DNA from 3 places in the Mesorhizobium sp. USDA 3734 genome. Region 3 is predicted to be linked to each of the others. Evidence: riboswitches for the same ligand, from Rfam matches in the RefSeq annotation. Region 3 holds a riboswitch; each other region holds the start of a gene.
The links. A riboswitch is a leader RNA that binds a small molecule or an ion and turns the genes downstream of it on or off. The one in region 3 is predicted to bind cobalamin.
Positions count from the first base shown of each region.

Region 1: linked by a shared signal. The riboswitch ahead of ACZ89F_RS11345 (CbtB domain-containing protein) and the one ahead of ACZ89F_RS30000 (aromatic ring-hydroxylating oxygenase subunit alpha) in region 3 are both predicted to bind cobalamin.
Region 2: linked by a shared signal. The riboswitch ahead of ACZ89F_RS11175 (DUF1636 family protein) and the one ahead of ACZ89F_RS30000 (aromatic ring-hydroxylating oxygenase subunit alpha) in region 3 are both predicted to bind cobalamin.

Region 1 is NZ_JBWCCW010000001.1:2,379,085-2,383,479, reverse strand. Features, by position in the region: gene cobO (cob(I)yrinic acid a,c-diamide adenosyltransferase) at 1-274, opposite strand, end outside; gene cobU (bifunctional adenosylcobinamide kinase/adenosylcobinamide-phosphate guanylyltransferase) at 276-791, opposite strand; gene ACZ89F_RS11350 (CbtA family protein) at 784-1,590, opposite strand; gene ACZ89F_RS11345 (CbtB domain-containing protein) at 1,606-1,785, opposite strand; cobalamin riboswitch at 1,822-2,018, opposite strand; gene ACZ89F_RS11340 (aromatic ring-hydroxylating oxygenase subunit alpha) at 2,158-3,333, shown strand; gene ACZ89F_RS11335 (MFS transporter) at 3,473-4,395, opposite strand, start outside.
Region 2 is NZ_JBWCCW010000001.1:2,341,916-2,346,310, forward strand. Features, by position in the region: gene ACZ89F_RS11165 (cobaltochelatase subunit CobN) at 1-837, opposite strand, end outside; gene cobW (cobalamin biosynthesis protein CobW) at 856-1,893, opposite strand; gene ACZ89F_RS11175 (DUF1636 family protein) at 1,896-2,324, opposite strand; cobalamin riboswitch at 2,364-2,566, opposite strand; gene ACZ89F_RS11180 (winged helix-turn-helix domain-containing protein) at 2,596-3,795, opposite strand; gene ACZ89F_RS11185 (NADH-quinone oxidoreductase subunit A) at 4,127-4,395, shown strand, end outside.
Region 3 is NZ_JBWCCW010000001.1:6,288,377-6,292,771, reverse strand. Features, by position in the region: gene ACZ89F_RS30010 (PqqD family peptide modification chaperone) at 1-83, opposite strand, end outside; gene ACZ89F_RS30005 (FAD-binding oxidoreductase) at 175-1,275, opposite strand; gene ACZ89F_RS30000 (aromatic ring-hydroxylating oxygenase subunit alpha) at 1,307-2,554, opposite strand; cobalamin riboswitch at 2,668-2,869, opposite strand; gene ACZ89F_RS29995 (DUF680 domain-containing protein) at 3,373-3,573, shown strand; gene ACZ89F_RS29990 (DUF680 domain-containing protein) at 3,645-3,857, shown strand; gene ACZ89F_RS29985 (DUF680 domain-containing protein) at 3,928-4,128, shown strand; gene ACZ89F_RS29980 (DUF680 domain-containing protein) at 4,200-4,395, shown strand, end outside.

The sequences.
Region 1 (4,395 bases), 3.9 Mb from region 3:
AGACGACGCGGTCGCCGAAGGCGGCGAAGGCGTCTTTCTCGCCTGTGTGCCATTTACCCTTGATGAACTGGACGACGCCGACGCGCTTGCCGTAGCCGAGCATCCGCAGCGCCAGGCCGAAGGCGGCTGTCGTCTTGCCTTTGCCCGGGCCGGTGTTGACGATCAGCAGCCCCTTCTCGACCGTCTTGCTCGCCACCTCGGCATCCTGCACGGCCTTGCGCTTGGCCATCTTGGCGCGATGGCGTTCTTCGTCCCGGTCTTCGATGTCGGTCATGTCATTTCACCTTGAGCGGCAATCCCGCCACCATCAGCAGCACCGTGTCGGCGATGGCAGCGACCTGCTGGTTGAGCCGGCCGGCGGCATCGCGGAAACGGCGCGCCAGTGCATTGTCCGGTACGATACCCTGGCCGACTTCATTGGACACCACGAACCACGGTCCGCGTGGTCGCGACAGCACGTCCGCCAATCGCCGGCATTCCAGGTCGAGATCATGTTCGGCCAGCATATGATTGGTCAGCCACAGCGTCAGGCAGTCGACAAGCACCGGCTGGTCGTCCGGCAAGGCCGCGAGCGCGCCGGCGAGATCGAGCGGTGCGTCGATGGTCGTCCAGCCTTCGCCGCGCCGCGACCGGTGCAGCGAAATGCGTTCGCGCATCTCGTCATCATAGGCTTGCGCCGTGGCGACATAAGTCCATGGCGGCGGCAAACCCGTCGCCAGGGTTTCGGCGTGCGCGCTCTTGCCGGAGCGCGCACCACCGATGAGGAAGGTCAGGGCCCTGCCTTCAGGCAAAGCTGTCGCGCAGGCTGGTCGCCGTGCCGGTGAAGCGGCCACGCACCATGCCGACGACCGCGCCGAGCACCAGCCAGAACACCAGATTGGTCAGCGTCACCGCCACCACGAACTGGTGATGCAGGCCTTCAGGGATCGGCGTCTCGAAACTGTCGGGCTGCGGCGCGCCGACAATATGCGGCGCGACGATCAACGCCACGGCCAGGATCGCCAGCGGCAGCGACTTGCGGAACGCGATCAGGCCAAGGCCGATGGCGGTCGCCACCACGGTTGCCGTCCACCAGATCTGGCGCTGGGTCAGGTCGGCCGCCGGCATGGCCGGCAGTTCCGGCGGCAGGCCGAGGCCCGGCGCCAGCGTGAACACGGCAAAGCCGGCCAAGCCCCAGAACACGCCCTGACGCCAACCACCGATGCCACCGGCGAATTCGGAAACCGCGACCAGGATCAGCGCGAAACCGATGCCGGTGACGACATTGGAAACGACGTTGAAGGCAAAACGCTCGAAGCCGTCGGCCGGCGCCCAGCCCTCGTCCTCAGCGGGAGCCGCCGCTTCCGCCGGTGCCGGCGTGGCGGCGCTCATGGTGTTTGTCGCCGGTGCGGCCGAGCTCATCGCGTTGCCGCTGGTGGCGTCGGCAGGCGCCGCGGCATGGTCATGGCTGTGGCCGCCTTCGGCCTGTTCGTAGACTTCCGCCTTGAGAATGAGCGGCACGGTGGCATAGGCCTGCATGCAGGCGAGAACGACGCCAGCCACGAGCCCGGCGATCGCCGCGATGAACACGACGTTGCGAAACAGATTCATGATGTCAGATCCTCGTCAGTGGCAGGGAAACGCCATCGAATGGCGATTGTCATGGCCTGCATTGTGGACCGCATCGATATGCGAGAAGCCGACAAAGCCGATGACGAAGATGCCGAGCAGCGCCGCGAGCGCGAGCTGCATGAAGCGCGACTGCGAGGAGACGGCGGCGCCGAGGGAGACGGAAGCGGTAGTCATGTCTTGTCCTTTCGCCCTCCACCCGAGGGCATCGAAGTCAGTTTCCTGTCGCCGGCAGGTCTCCTGGCTCGCGGATCAGCGCCCTTCCCCACCTTCCCGAAGAAAAAATCTTCAGTGGCATATGGAGAGGACTACCGCACACAGTTGCGGGGGCAGCCACGGCATTGGGCGAAACTCGCCCGCACCGCATTCCCTCTTGGCTCCAAAATGGAACCGACGACATCAGCGACTATAGGCAGAATCCTCGCCTCCGGCAAACCAAATTCCGCCGACAACCATTGCGAATGCGTCGTACCAGCCGAGGCCCGCCGGTGCCGCAATTGACAATTTTCCTGGCCGGGTGTCGGCTGGCATCCTTGGAGGAAGCCAGCCATGCAGCCCACTGCCAGCGAGCGCGATCCCTACAATGGCCTGACCCGGGCCGAACCGACGCTGCCGTCTTCGGCCTATTGGGATGCAGGCAGCTATCAAGAAGATCTCGACGCCATCTGGTATCGAAGCTGGCTGCTCGTCTGCCGCGAGGCCGACCTTGCGCAACCACTGGCTTTCCGCAGATTCCGCATCGGCACGCAAGACATCCTCGTGCTGCGTGACGAGACCGGCGAACTGCGCGCCTTTCACAACACCTGCCGCCATCGCGGCTCGCAGCTCTGCCAGGAAAGCGAAGGTCGGCTGAAGGCGCGGCTGATCACCTGTCCCTACCACGCCTGGTCCTACTCGTTGCGTGGCGACCTCGTGCGTGTGCCGTCGAAATCGCTGCCTGAAGGCTTCGACAAGGCCGACCATCCGCTTTATCGGGTAGCACTCTCGGTGTGGCGCGGCTTCGTTTTCGTCAACCTGCAGGAGGACGCCGCCGGCTCGGCGCAAACATCCTTCGATCCCGCCTCCGGCGATCTCGGCAATTGGCCGCTGGAGACGCTGGTGAGCGGCCACGTGCTGCGCAAGGTGATGAACTGCAACTGGAAGATTTTTTGGGAAAACTTCAACGAGTGCCTGCATTGCCCAGGCGTCCACAAGGACCTGTCGCGGCTGGTGCCGATCTATGGCCGCGGCCTGATGGGCCGTCACGACGATCCCGAATGGGTTCGCCATGCCGACAATGACGCGCCGGAGTTTTCCGGCGGCCTGCGCGCCGGCGCCGAAACCTGGTCGCGCGACGGCCAGGCGCATGGGCCGGTCTTCTCGAGCTTGACACCGGCCGAGCGCACTGCGGGCCAGACATACGCCACCAGCCTGCCGTCGATGTTCGTCGTCGGCCATGTCGACTATGTCAGGACGGTGCGGCTGGTGCCGCTCGGCCCCGAGCAGACCGAGCTTGTCGCGGAGTGGCTGTTCGCGCCCGAAGCGCTCGCCACGACCGACATCGACAACATCGTCGCCTTCGGCACGCAGGTGCTGGAGGAGGACGCTGATATCTGCGAGGTCAATCAGAGAGGCCTGCGCTCGATGCGCCACCAAGCCGGCGTGCTGATGCCCGAGGAATACGACCTGCACCGCTTCCACAACTGGGTGTGCGAGCGCCACGCAGTACGCAAGGCAACCACCTAGTCGGCCTTCAGAATTCGCTCCGACGAGGCATATGGAGTGGTTTTCGAGAACCGGAGCGCAGCGGACTTTTGGGTCCGTGAGCACCGGAAGCGGAGAAAATCGCGACAGATGTCCGCCGGAGTAGAATTATCAAGGTCGACTAAAGCGATTTCGGCAGATAACGCCAGGTCACAAAGCCACAGACTGCCGCCAGCAGGCCGAGCGTGACGAACACCGAGCCGAGCCCGAAGAAGGCCAGCACCACGGAATAGACCAGCGGCGGCGTCAGTTCGGAAAAATCGAGATAGGTGCGATAGACCGCCGCCATCTGCGATCTTTCATAGGAGCGCACCGAGCGCATGAAGGCGGTCGAGCCGAGTGCGTCGAGTGCAATGGTGAAGAAGGCGCCGCCAAGCAGGAAGGCGCCGGTGAGCAGCGGCACGGTTTCGCCGACGAGGCCCGCCGCCAGCAGCATGGCCGATATGGCGAAATAGGCGAATGTCATGGTCCTGCGGCCGCCAAAGCGCTTTCCTGCCTTGCCCCAGAAAATGGCCATGAACAAAAGCGCGTTGCCGGCCGAAACCAGCAGGCCACCGGCCAGCTTGCCCTCGCCGGTGATCACCATGAACAGCGGCCCATAGACGAAGAACGTCGTCCAGAAACAAGAGCGGCCGAAGGCGATCAGCCAGGCCAGCCGCAGCCTGGGCTGGGCGATGAAGCGGCCTATATTGGCGAGCGGGTTGGCCGGTCGCGTCTTGCCCGGACGGATCGACGGGTTGTCGCCGAGCCGATAGGTCCAGAACAGCGCCAGCAGGGCAAACGCGAACACCGCCACCGCGCCATGCGCGGCATAGATGCCGAAGCGCGTGTAGAGGAAGATGCCGAGCGTCGGCCCACCGGTCCAGGCCAGCATCGACCACGCCATGCGCAGCGATTCGGCCTGCATGAAATCGGTCTTGCGGATGTGGTCCATGATGTAGAGGTTGAGCGTGATCGACAGCGCGCTGGCGCCCATCACCCGGCACAGCATGCCGGCCAATTGCCCGGCAAGCGTGTCGGTGACGAAGAACAGCGAGCCGATGG
Region 2 (4,395 bases), 3.9 Mb from region 3:
CGGGTCCTTCAGGCTGGAGACGAAGATGGGGACCGGGGTGATGCTGCGCTGGCGAAGCGCCTCAAACACGGCATCGATGGGCGCGACATCAGCGGCGAGCAGCATCGAGCGGTAGAACAGGATCGGCACGACCTTTCCCTCCCCCTCGAGGGGAGGGTGGCCCGCAGGGCCGGGTGGGGTCGGTACGACCGGACTCGACGTCTCTTCAAGCCGGCGCACTTCGGAGGGGACCCCACCCCCGGCCTGCGGCCGGACCCTCCCCTCGAGGGGGAGGGGGACGACGCCGCGGCCGGGGTCGTAGTAACCGGCTTTCGGCACAGCGACCGGCTCTTCGACGGCCGCATCCTGTCCCGTCAGCCGCGCCAACCTCCGCACCAGCGCATTCATATTCGCCGGGCCGCCCTCGCGGAAATAGTCGAGCAGGCCGTCCAACTCCTCGCGCGGCAATGTCGAGGCTTCGATCAGGCGCAGATCCTCGTCATGGCTCTCGCCGGGCAGCAGCGCCAGTTTTATGCCGCGCTCTCGGGCGGTCGAGGCGAGCTGGTCGCAGCCGTAGCGCCACCAGTCGTAGCCGCCGAGGATGCGCACGAGGATGATTTTGGCGTGGCGGGCGACACTGTCGATCCAGAGGTCGACGGACATGGGGTGGCGCAGGTCGCGCAGGGCGGCCAGCCGCATCGAGGGCAGGCGGGCGGCATCGGCCTTCCACGCCGCCGCCAGTCCGGCGAGGTCGCTGTCGGTGAAGGACAGGGCCACGATATCCGCCGGCGTCTGCCGCAGATCGACCGGCTCGGCGAGGTCGTCGAGCGAGGCGGATGTCGTGGTGAGGATGTGCATCGCGACCCGTGTCCGAAATCAGCCGGCGAGTATACGCTCGATCGCCGGGCGGTTCAGCCCCTTCAGGCCGATGACGACGAGGCGCGAGCGGCGGTCGTCCTGCGCCGTCCAGGCGCGGTCATAGTAATGGTTGACGCGCGGCCCGACCGCCTGCAGCAAGAGCCGCATCGGCTTGCCGCCGACCTCGACGAAGCCTTTCACGCGCAGCACATTTTCTTCTTCGGCGACGGTGGCGACGCGTTTTGCCAGATCATCGGGATTGGCGATCGAGGCAATGTCGACGATGAAGGTGTCGAAGTCGTCATGCTCATGGTCGAAGGCGCCGTCATGATGGGACTTGCGGTTCTCGATGTCGTCCTCGACGGCCAGACCGAGCCCGAGCAACACGGAGGGATCGACCTTGCCATGCGACGTCGGCACGATCTTAACCGCGCGGGCGGAGTGTTCGTTGATGATGGCGTTGGCGCGAGCGGTGCCAGCGGCGTCCATCAGGTCGCTCTTCGACAGGATGATCAGGTCAGCGCAGGCAATCTGGTCCTCGAACACTTCTTCCACCGGGTCGTCGTGATCAAGCGTCTCGTCCTCAGCGCGCTGCGCCTGCAAGGCGTCCATGTCGTTGGCGACGCGGCCCTCGGCCAATGCCGGGCCGTCGACCACAGCGATGACGCCGTCGACGGTCACCCGGCTTTTCACGCTCGGCCACTGGAAAGCCTGGACCAGCGGCTTGGGCAGAGCCAGGCCCGAGGTCTCGATCAGAATGTGGTCGACCCTCGGCGTCAGCGCGAGTATCTGGTCAAGCGCCGGGACGAAGTCGTCGGCGACGGTGCAGCAGATGCAGCCATTGGCCAGTTCGACGATGTTTTCCTCCGGGCAGGTGTCGATGCCGCAGCCCTTCAGGATCTCGCCATCGATGCCGATGTCGCCGAATTCGTTGACGATGATGGCAATACGCTTGCCACCGGCGTTTTCCAGCAGATGGCGGACCAGCGTCGTCTTGCCGGCGCCGAGGAAGCCGGTGACGACGGTGCAGGGAACACGGGATACGGAGGCGGTCATGGTCAGTCCTTCAGCATGTCGAGGGGAGGGATGCGGGCAACGAGGCCACGCTTCAGGCTATCGGGTCGGCCGCGCCACGGAATCAGGCCATCGGTCGAGGTGGCGAAGAGTTTGGCGCCGGTGACGAGGTCGGCGCCGCTGGTCGCGGTCAGGTCGCCGAAGACATAGCTCCAGCAACCGTCGCGCAGGATGGCGGCACTCAGGCGCCGCTTGCAATTGCCAAGGCATTCGACGCTGCGGATGCGGATGTCTTCGCCAGATGCAGCGCGGCGCGTGTCGTCCGCCAGCAATTCGCCGGCGCGGGGATGGGCGTCGGAGCCTGTCTCGTCGCGGCAGGAGGCGCAGACGATGACGGTGACGCCGGCCAAGGCATCATCATGGCCGGACGATATATCCGCTGTGCCAGCCGAAAAACTGCTGTCGTGGTCCAAAAATCGGGCTCCTTGCCCGGAAACCCGCCGGGCGATCGGATTCTACAGTCGCAGACGGCAGGTCTCCTGGCTCGCGGGTCATCGCCTTGGTAGCCGCCTTCCCGGGAACTCCCAGTGGCTTTCGGCCTTGGCTCTTCGCTTACAGTTGCGGGGACAGCCGCGGATTTGGGATTTTGTCCCGCACCGCATTCCCTCTTGGCTCCTCTCGTTGAAGAGAAGAGACCGTCTGGAACGGATTTAGGCTTTTGCGGGCAGCGGTGTCAACGCGAGCTTACGACACGGTCAGGTCGGCCAGCGCCGGACCCAAATCACCGGCGGGCGTCGCTTCGATGCGTTCGAGGCCGAGCCAGCCCTGCATCTGCTTCAATTCCTCGAACAGCTGAGCGGCGGTTTCAGGCGGCGCGCCAGACTCGGCATAGGCCGCATGGACCCGCAGCACGCTTGCCGGGCGGTCTGCCTTGAGGTCGACGCGCGCGACGATCCTGTCGCCGAGCAGGAAGGGCAGGACGTAGTAGCCATATTGCCGCTTGTCGGCAGGGGTATAGATCTCGATGCGGTAGTGGAAATCGAACAGGCGCTCGGTGCGCGAGCGTTCGAAGACGACCGGATCGAACGGCGCCAGCAGGGCGCGGGCCTCGACCTTGCGTGGCAGACGGGCGTCTTTATGAAGATAAGCCGGCTTGTCCCAGCCTTCGACGCGCACCGGCAGCAGTTCGCCTGTTTCGACCAGTTCCTCCAGTCGGCCTTTCATATCGGCCGGCGACAGGCGGAAATAGTCGCGCAAATCGCCTGATGTCGCCACGCCGTGGGCGCGGGCGGAAATGCGCAGCAATTCGCGGTGCGCGTCCTCGGCCGCAGGCACCGGCAGATCGAGGATCGCCTGCGGCAACACGCGTTCAGGCAGGTCATAGAAGCGTTCGAAGCCGCGCCGGTGCGCCGTGGTGATGCGCCCGGCCCAGAACAGCCATTCGAAGGCATGCTTGGCATGGCTCCAGCCCCACCAGCCGCCCGAACCTTTCTGGCCTTCCAGCGCGGAAGCGGCGATCGGGCCGCGCTCGGCGACCTGGCGGTAGATCTCTTCGATATAGGCGGCGTGTTCGCGGCCCCATTTGGCCAGCCCCAGATACATCTCGTCACCGCGCTCGGCGCGCTGCATGCGCCAGCGCATCAGCGGGTAGGTCTCGACCGGCAGGAAGGAGGCCTCGTGCGCCCAATATTCGAACACCGTGCGCTTGCGCGTCATGGCCGCGTTGTCGAGCAAGGCGAGCGGGTAGGGGCCTAGGCGTGAATAGAGCGGCATATAATGAGCGCGCACCACCGCACTGACGGAATCGATCTGCAACAGGCCGGTGCGGGAGAGCGTGCGGGCAAAATGCCGGCGGTCCGGCGTGCCGGTCGGGCGGGGATCGAGGAACCCCTGGGCGGCAAGCGCAATGCGCCGGGCCATGGGGAGCGAGATCTTTTCCTTCATGCAGGCATCACTTTGAAGTGTTTTGACCGAGGGTCGGATGGATGATTCCGGGCCATGCTAGCAGGGTTTTGGCGGCAACCATGTCAGGAGAGAAAAGTGGAGTAAAAAGCGAAGGAAATCAAACAAGAGCGGATCGGACCAGTTTCCCCGGATATGCCGTCCAGGTCAGTGTTTTGAACAAGGTTTGACTTGCTTCGCTGGAAGTGCTGCGCTAACCCTCGCCGCGTTGCAGCATAGGCCCTTAAAACGGTTCAGCGGTTAAACTGTCACGCTTCCGCATTAGGGTCCGGTGCTGTAATCAAAGTGGATTGGCGCCAACGGAAAGCCGAGCATGAACGCACTCTTGAGCTCATACCTGCCCATCGTCCTGTTCATAGGCGTGGCGCTGGTTGTCGGCCTGGCGCTGCTGGCCGCACCCTTCCTGGTGGCCTACCGCAATCCCGATCCCGAAAAGCTTTCCGCCTACGAGTGCGGTTTCAACTCGTTCGATGATGCCCGCATGAAATTCGACATCCGATTCTACCTGGTGTCGATCCTGTTCATCATCTTCGACCTGGAAGTGGCCTTCCTGTTTCCGTGGGCGGTGTCGTTCTCGAAGAT
Region 3 (4,395 bases):
GATTCAAAGACAATGTCCTTGCTCGAAATTGCGTAGACATCGGTATGACGCATTGCTTTTGGCCCCCGCAGCTGCGCGAGCAATCGTCGGTCGGCGCGGTCGCTCAGCTTATAAGGCCTGTAAACACTCGATTCTTTCTTGGCAAGCCAGCGTGCACCGGCGGCTCCAAGCGGATCACGCCTCGATTTCGAGGGCCGAAAGCGGTTTTGAGCAACAGGCGAGGATAAAACCGTCGTCGATTTCGTGATCGAGGATGCCGCCATTGTGGCTCATCTCGACGTCGCCCGCGACCTTCCTAACCTTGCAGGTGCCGCACAGGCCGAACTCGCATGCGGCGGGAATCCGCACGCCCGAGGCCCGTGCCGTCTGCAGCACGGTCTGGCCGGCGACGCATTCGGCGTCGACATCCGAAAGCGCGAAACGGATCGGCGTCGCGGCTTCGACGACAATGGCGGCACCGTTTTCAGTCGGCGCGGTGAACGGCGCCGGGATTTCTTCCACGACAGGCGCCGCAAAGCTCTCCTGATGGTATTTCGTCATGTCGAAGCCGGCGGAGTCCAGCATGCCGCGCACGGCGCGCATGAAGGGATCGGGGCCGCAGCAGAAGATTTCGCGCTCACGGAAATCGGGCGCCAGCAGCGGCAGCCGGATCGCATCGATGCGACCCATATGGCCGAACCAGCCCTCGCGGCTCGACCGTTCCTCGATCATGAAGCCGAGCGACAGGCCGGGCATGCGGCTGCCGAGCAGTTCGAGTTCCTTGCGGAAAATGATCTCCTCCGGGCGGCGCGCGCAGTTGACGAAACCGACATCGGTCCATGGCGCACAGTCATTCAGCCAGCGCAGCATCGACATCATCGGCGTCACGCCGGAGCCTGCCGAAATGAACAGATACTTGGCCGCCGGGTGGCTGTGCAGCGAAAAATCGCCGGTCGGCCCGTAGGCCTTGACGTGCGAGCCCGGCGTGAGATGGTCGAACATCCAGCGCGTGCCTGCACTGCCCGCTTGCGCCTTCACCGTCACCGCGATCGAGAACGGCCGCGACGGCGAGGACGACAGCGTATAGGTGCGCATCAGCGGCCCGTCTGATGTCGGCAGTTCAAGCGTCACGAACTGGCCCGGCTTGTAGCGAAACCAGGTCTGGTTGTCGGAGCGGAAGGTGAAGGTCTTGACGTCAGGCGCTTCGTCGCTGACGCCGATCACTTCCAGCACCTGCAGCCTGTCGTTCCACGGCGTCATCTGGTCGAGATGGCGATAGAGGCCAAGATCCGTCATCGCATTCATCCTCTTGTCCCTTTGTTTTATGCTAGGCGACGCTGCGCAACGTCGGCCGGCCGCCCTCGGCAAGGCGCGGCCCGATGAACGACGCGTACCATTCGACGAACTGGATCACGCCACCCTCATGCAGCTCCGAATAGGGGCCGGGCTCATAAGCGGGCGACAGGATGCCGAAGGCGTTTTCCTCGACGATGCGGCGGTCCTGGTCGTTGGTCTCGGTCCAGACATGGGTGAGGTCTTCGATGGTGTAATCGACACCCTCGACCGCATCCTTGTGCACCAGCCACTTGGTCGTCACCGCCGTTTCCGTGGCGCTGATCGGCAGCACCCTGAACGTCACCGCGTGATCGATGAGGATGTGGTTCCATGTCGTCGGATAATGATAGTGCATCAAGGTGCCGATCCCTTCGGTGGAGACAGTGTCGGAGAGGTTCTTCTTCACCGCCAGCTTGCCGGTCATGGTGTAGCTGACGGCGTCGCGCAGCAGCGGCGCGCGGGTGGCGCGATACTGTCCGGCCGGATCGATGCGGAATTTGCTCGGCAGGCCTGATGCCTCGCATTTGGCCCAGTGCGCGACCATCTCGGGGTCGCTGTCGGCGCCGTTGACGCCGGTCACCGTCGGCGCCTCGGGGAAGGTCTTGCACAGCTCAGGGTGGTTGGCGACGCAGTGGTAGCACTCGCGGTTGTTCTCCCAGACCAGCTTCCAATTGCCTTTCTCGATAATCGTGCTCTCGAAGGCGATCTTTGCCTCGCGCAAACGGTGCGGCAAAAGATAGGGTTCGATCATCGCCCGCATCGGCGCGAAGTCAGCCGGCTCCTTGGCCAGGCAGATGAAGATGTAGCCGCCGACGCTCTCGCAGGCGACCGGCTTCAGGCTGAACTGGCTTTTGTCGAAACCGTCGGCCATCTGACGGGCAAACAGCAGGCGGCCGTCGAGTTCATAGGTCCACTGATGATAGGGACAGACGAGCTTTGCCGCCGTACCCTTCTCCGTGTTGCAGACGCGGCTGCCGCGATGTCGGCAGGAATTGTGGAAGGCGTTGATCTTGCCTTGCTGGTCACGGACAAGAACGACCGGATAGTCGCCGATCTGCACGGTGATGTAGCTGCCCGGCTTCGGCAGTTCGCAATCATGGCCGATGAACAGCCAGTCGCGATACCAGATCAGCTCCATGTCGAGCTTGAAATAGTCCGGATCGGTGTAGAAGGGCTGCTCTAGCGAAAAGCCTTGCCGGCGGCCGTTCAAGAGCCTCAGCATGTCGTTGCGAATATCCATGTCCTGTCCTCGCTTTAAGGACTGAACTGGTGGTGACGGAGGAAGGATTGGACGCAGGTCGGCAATGGGCCGGACACGCGCGATCCACCTCTTGACCGCCCACCGCGATCAGTCGAGTCTAGAAATCTCGGGCTGGTTTCCGGGCTCTGGAGTTGTCCTTGCGGACCATCGCGACACCTTCCCAGGCAGTTGCCCAGTGGTCTCCCGTTGCGACTTGAACTCCACCACCGTTGCGGGGGCAGCGCCGGATTCTGACCGGCTTCCCAATTCTCCGCCTCGTCGTCACGAAGCGGCACCTGAGATGGCATGATCTAACCACGATCGCGGGCGCGTCATCGGCATGAAAACGACATCGTATCCATGCGGCGCGACACGCATGCGAAACGTTCCGGTTGGCGATTGCGAAGCTGAAACCCTATCTCCGCGGCAGTCATTCCCTTCTGCAACTTCCCCGAAGCCGCCCCCTGATCGGGGTCAGAAAAGGTTAACAGTTTCGAAAAGTGACTATTAGCTCGCTCTAAAATCGAACCGAACGGTTCGTTTCTGTTGACAGTGCGTGCAGGACGGTGTGAACGCCGGCTCGAAAACCGCCTAAGCGGTGAATATTCGTGATGTAATAACTGTCTGATAAATAAAGAAAAAATTATCCCGTGGGGAGCCTGGGGCGCAATTTCAAGCGCCGGATTCATGGTCCACATGGAACAACTTCGTGATTGGAAAAGGCAGACCGGCCCTACCACATCGGGGCTGTCCGAACGACGCGATTTCCTCCCAAGACACGCCGCTAGACGGACGGGAAAAATACTGGAGTACATAAAATGAAAAAGATCATTCTCACTGCCGCCGCCCTTCTGGCCATTTCCGGCAGCGCCTTCGCTAATGGTAGCGACCACTATGGTTCGAACGCCCCGGCAGCCACTGCTGTCGACAGCTCGTACACCGCTTCGATCAAGAAGTCGGAACCGGCTGCTCAGACGCCTGCTCAGGGTAGCGACCGTAACCTCTTCGGCAACCACTAACAGCCGAATCACCAGTTGACGGCGGGTTCGCCCGCCGCCCTGGCGAAATCCAAAAATTCAGGAGACTTAAGATGAAGAAGATTATTCTTGCTACCGCCGCCGTTCTGGCCATCTCGGGTAGCGCTTTCGCCGGCAGCGACAACTTTGGTTCCAATGGCGCCAACCAGCCTGCCGTCACCTCGGTTGACAGCTCGTATACGGCTTCGGTCCAGCAGAAGTCGGCTCCGGCTGAGAAGCAGCCCGTCGTTCAGGGCAGCGACCGCAACCTCTTCGGCAACAACTAACAGCGGATTCGCAGTTGACGGTGGGTCTGCCCGCCGTCCTGGCGAAATCCAGAAAATTCAGGAGACTAAAATGAACAAGATCCTTATTGCTGCCGCCGCCGTTCTGGCCATCTCGGGCAGCGCTTTCGCCGGCAGTGACAACTTTGGCTCCAATGGCGCCAACCAGCCCGCAGCCGCGGTGGACCAGTCGTACACGGCCTCCACCAAGACGTCGGAACCGGTTGCCCAGACGCCCGCTCAGGGCAGCGACCGCAACCTCTTCGGCCACTAACAGCCAACTCCACGCGGACGGCGGGTCTGTCCCGCCGCCCTGGAGAGGCTTGAAAAATTCAGGAGACTAAAATGAACAAGATCCTCATTGCTGCCGCCACCGTTCTGGCCATCACCGGCAGTGCCTTCGCCGGCAGCGACAACTTTGGCTCCAACAACGCCAACCAGCCTGCCGTCACTTCGGTTGACACCGCGCACACGAGCTCGATCCGCAACAGCGGTGGCCTCGTCGAGAAGCTGCTCAATTCGTCGGGTGACGTACAGAAGT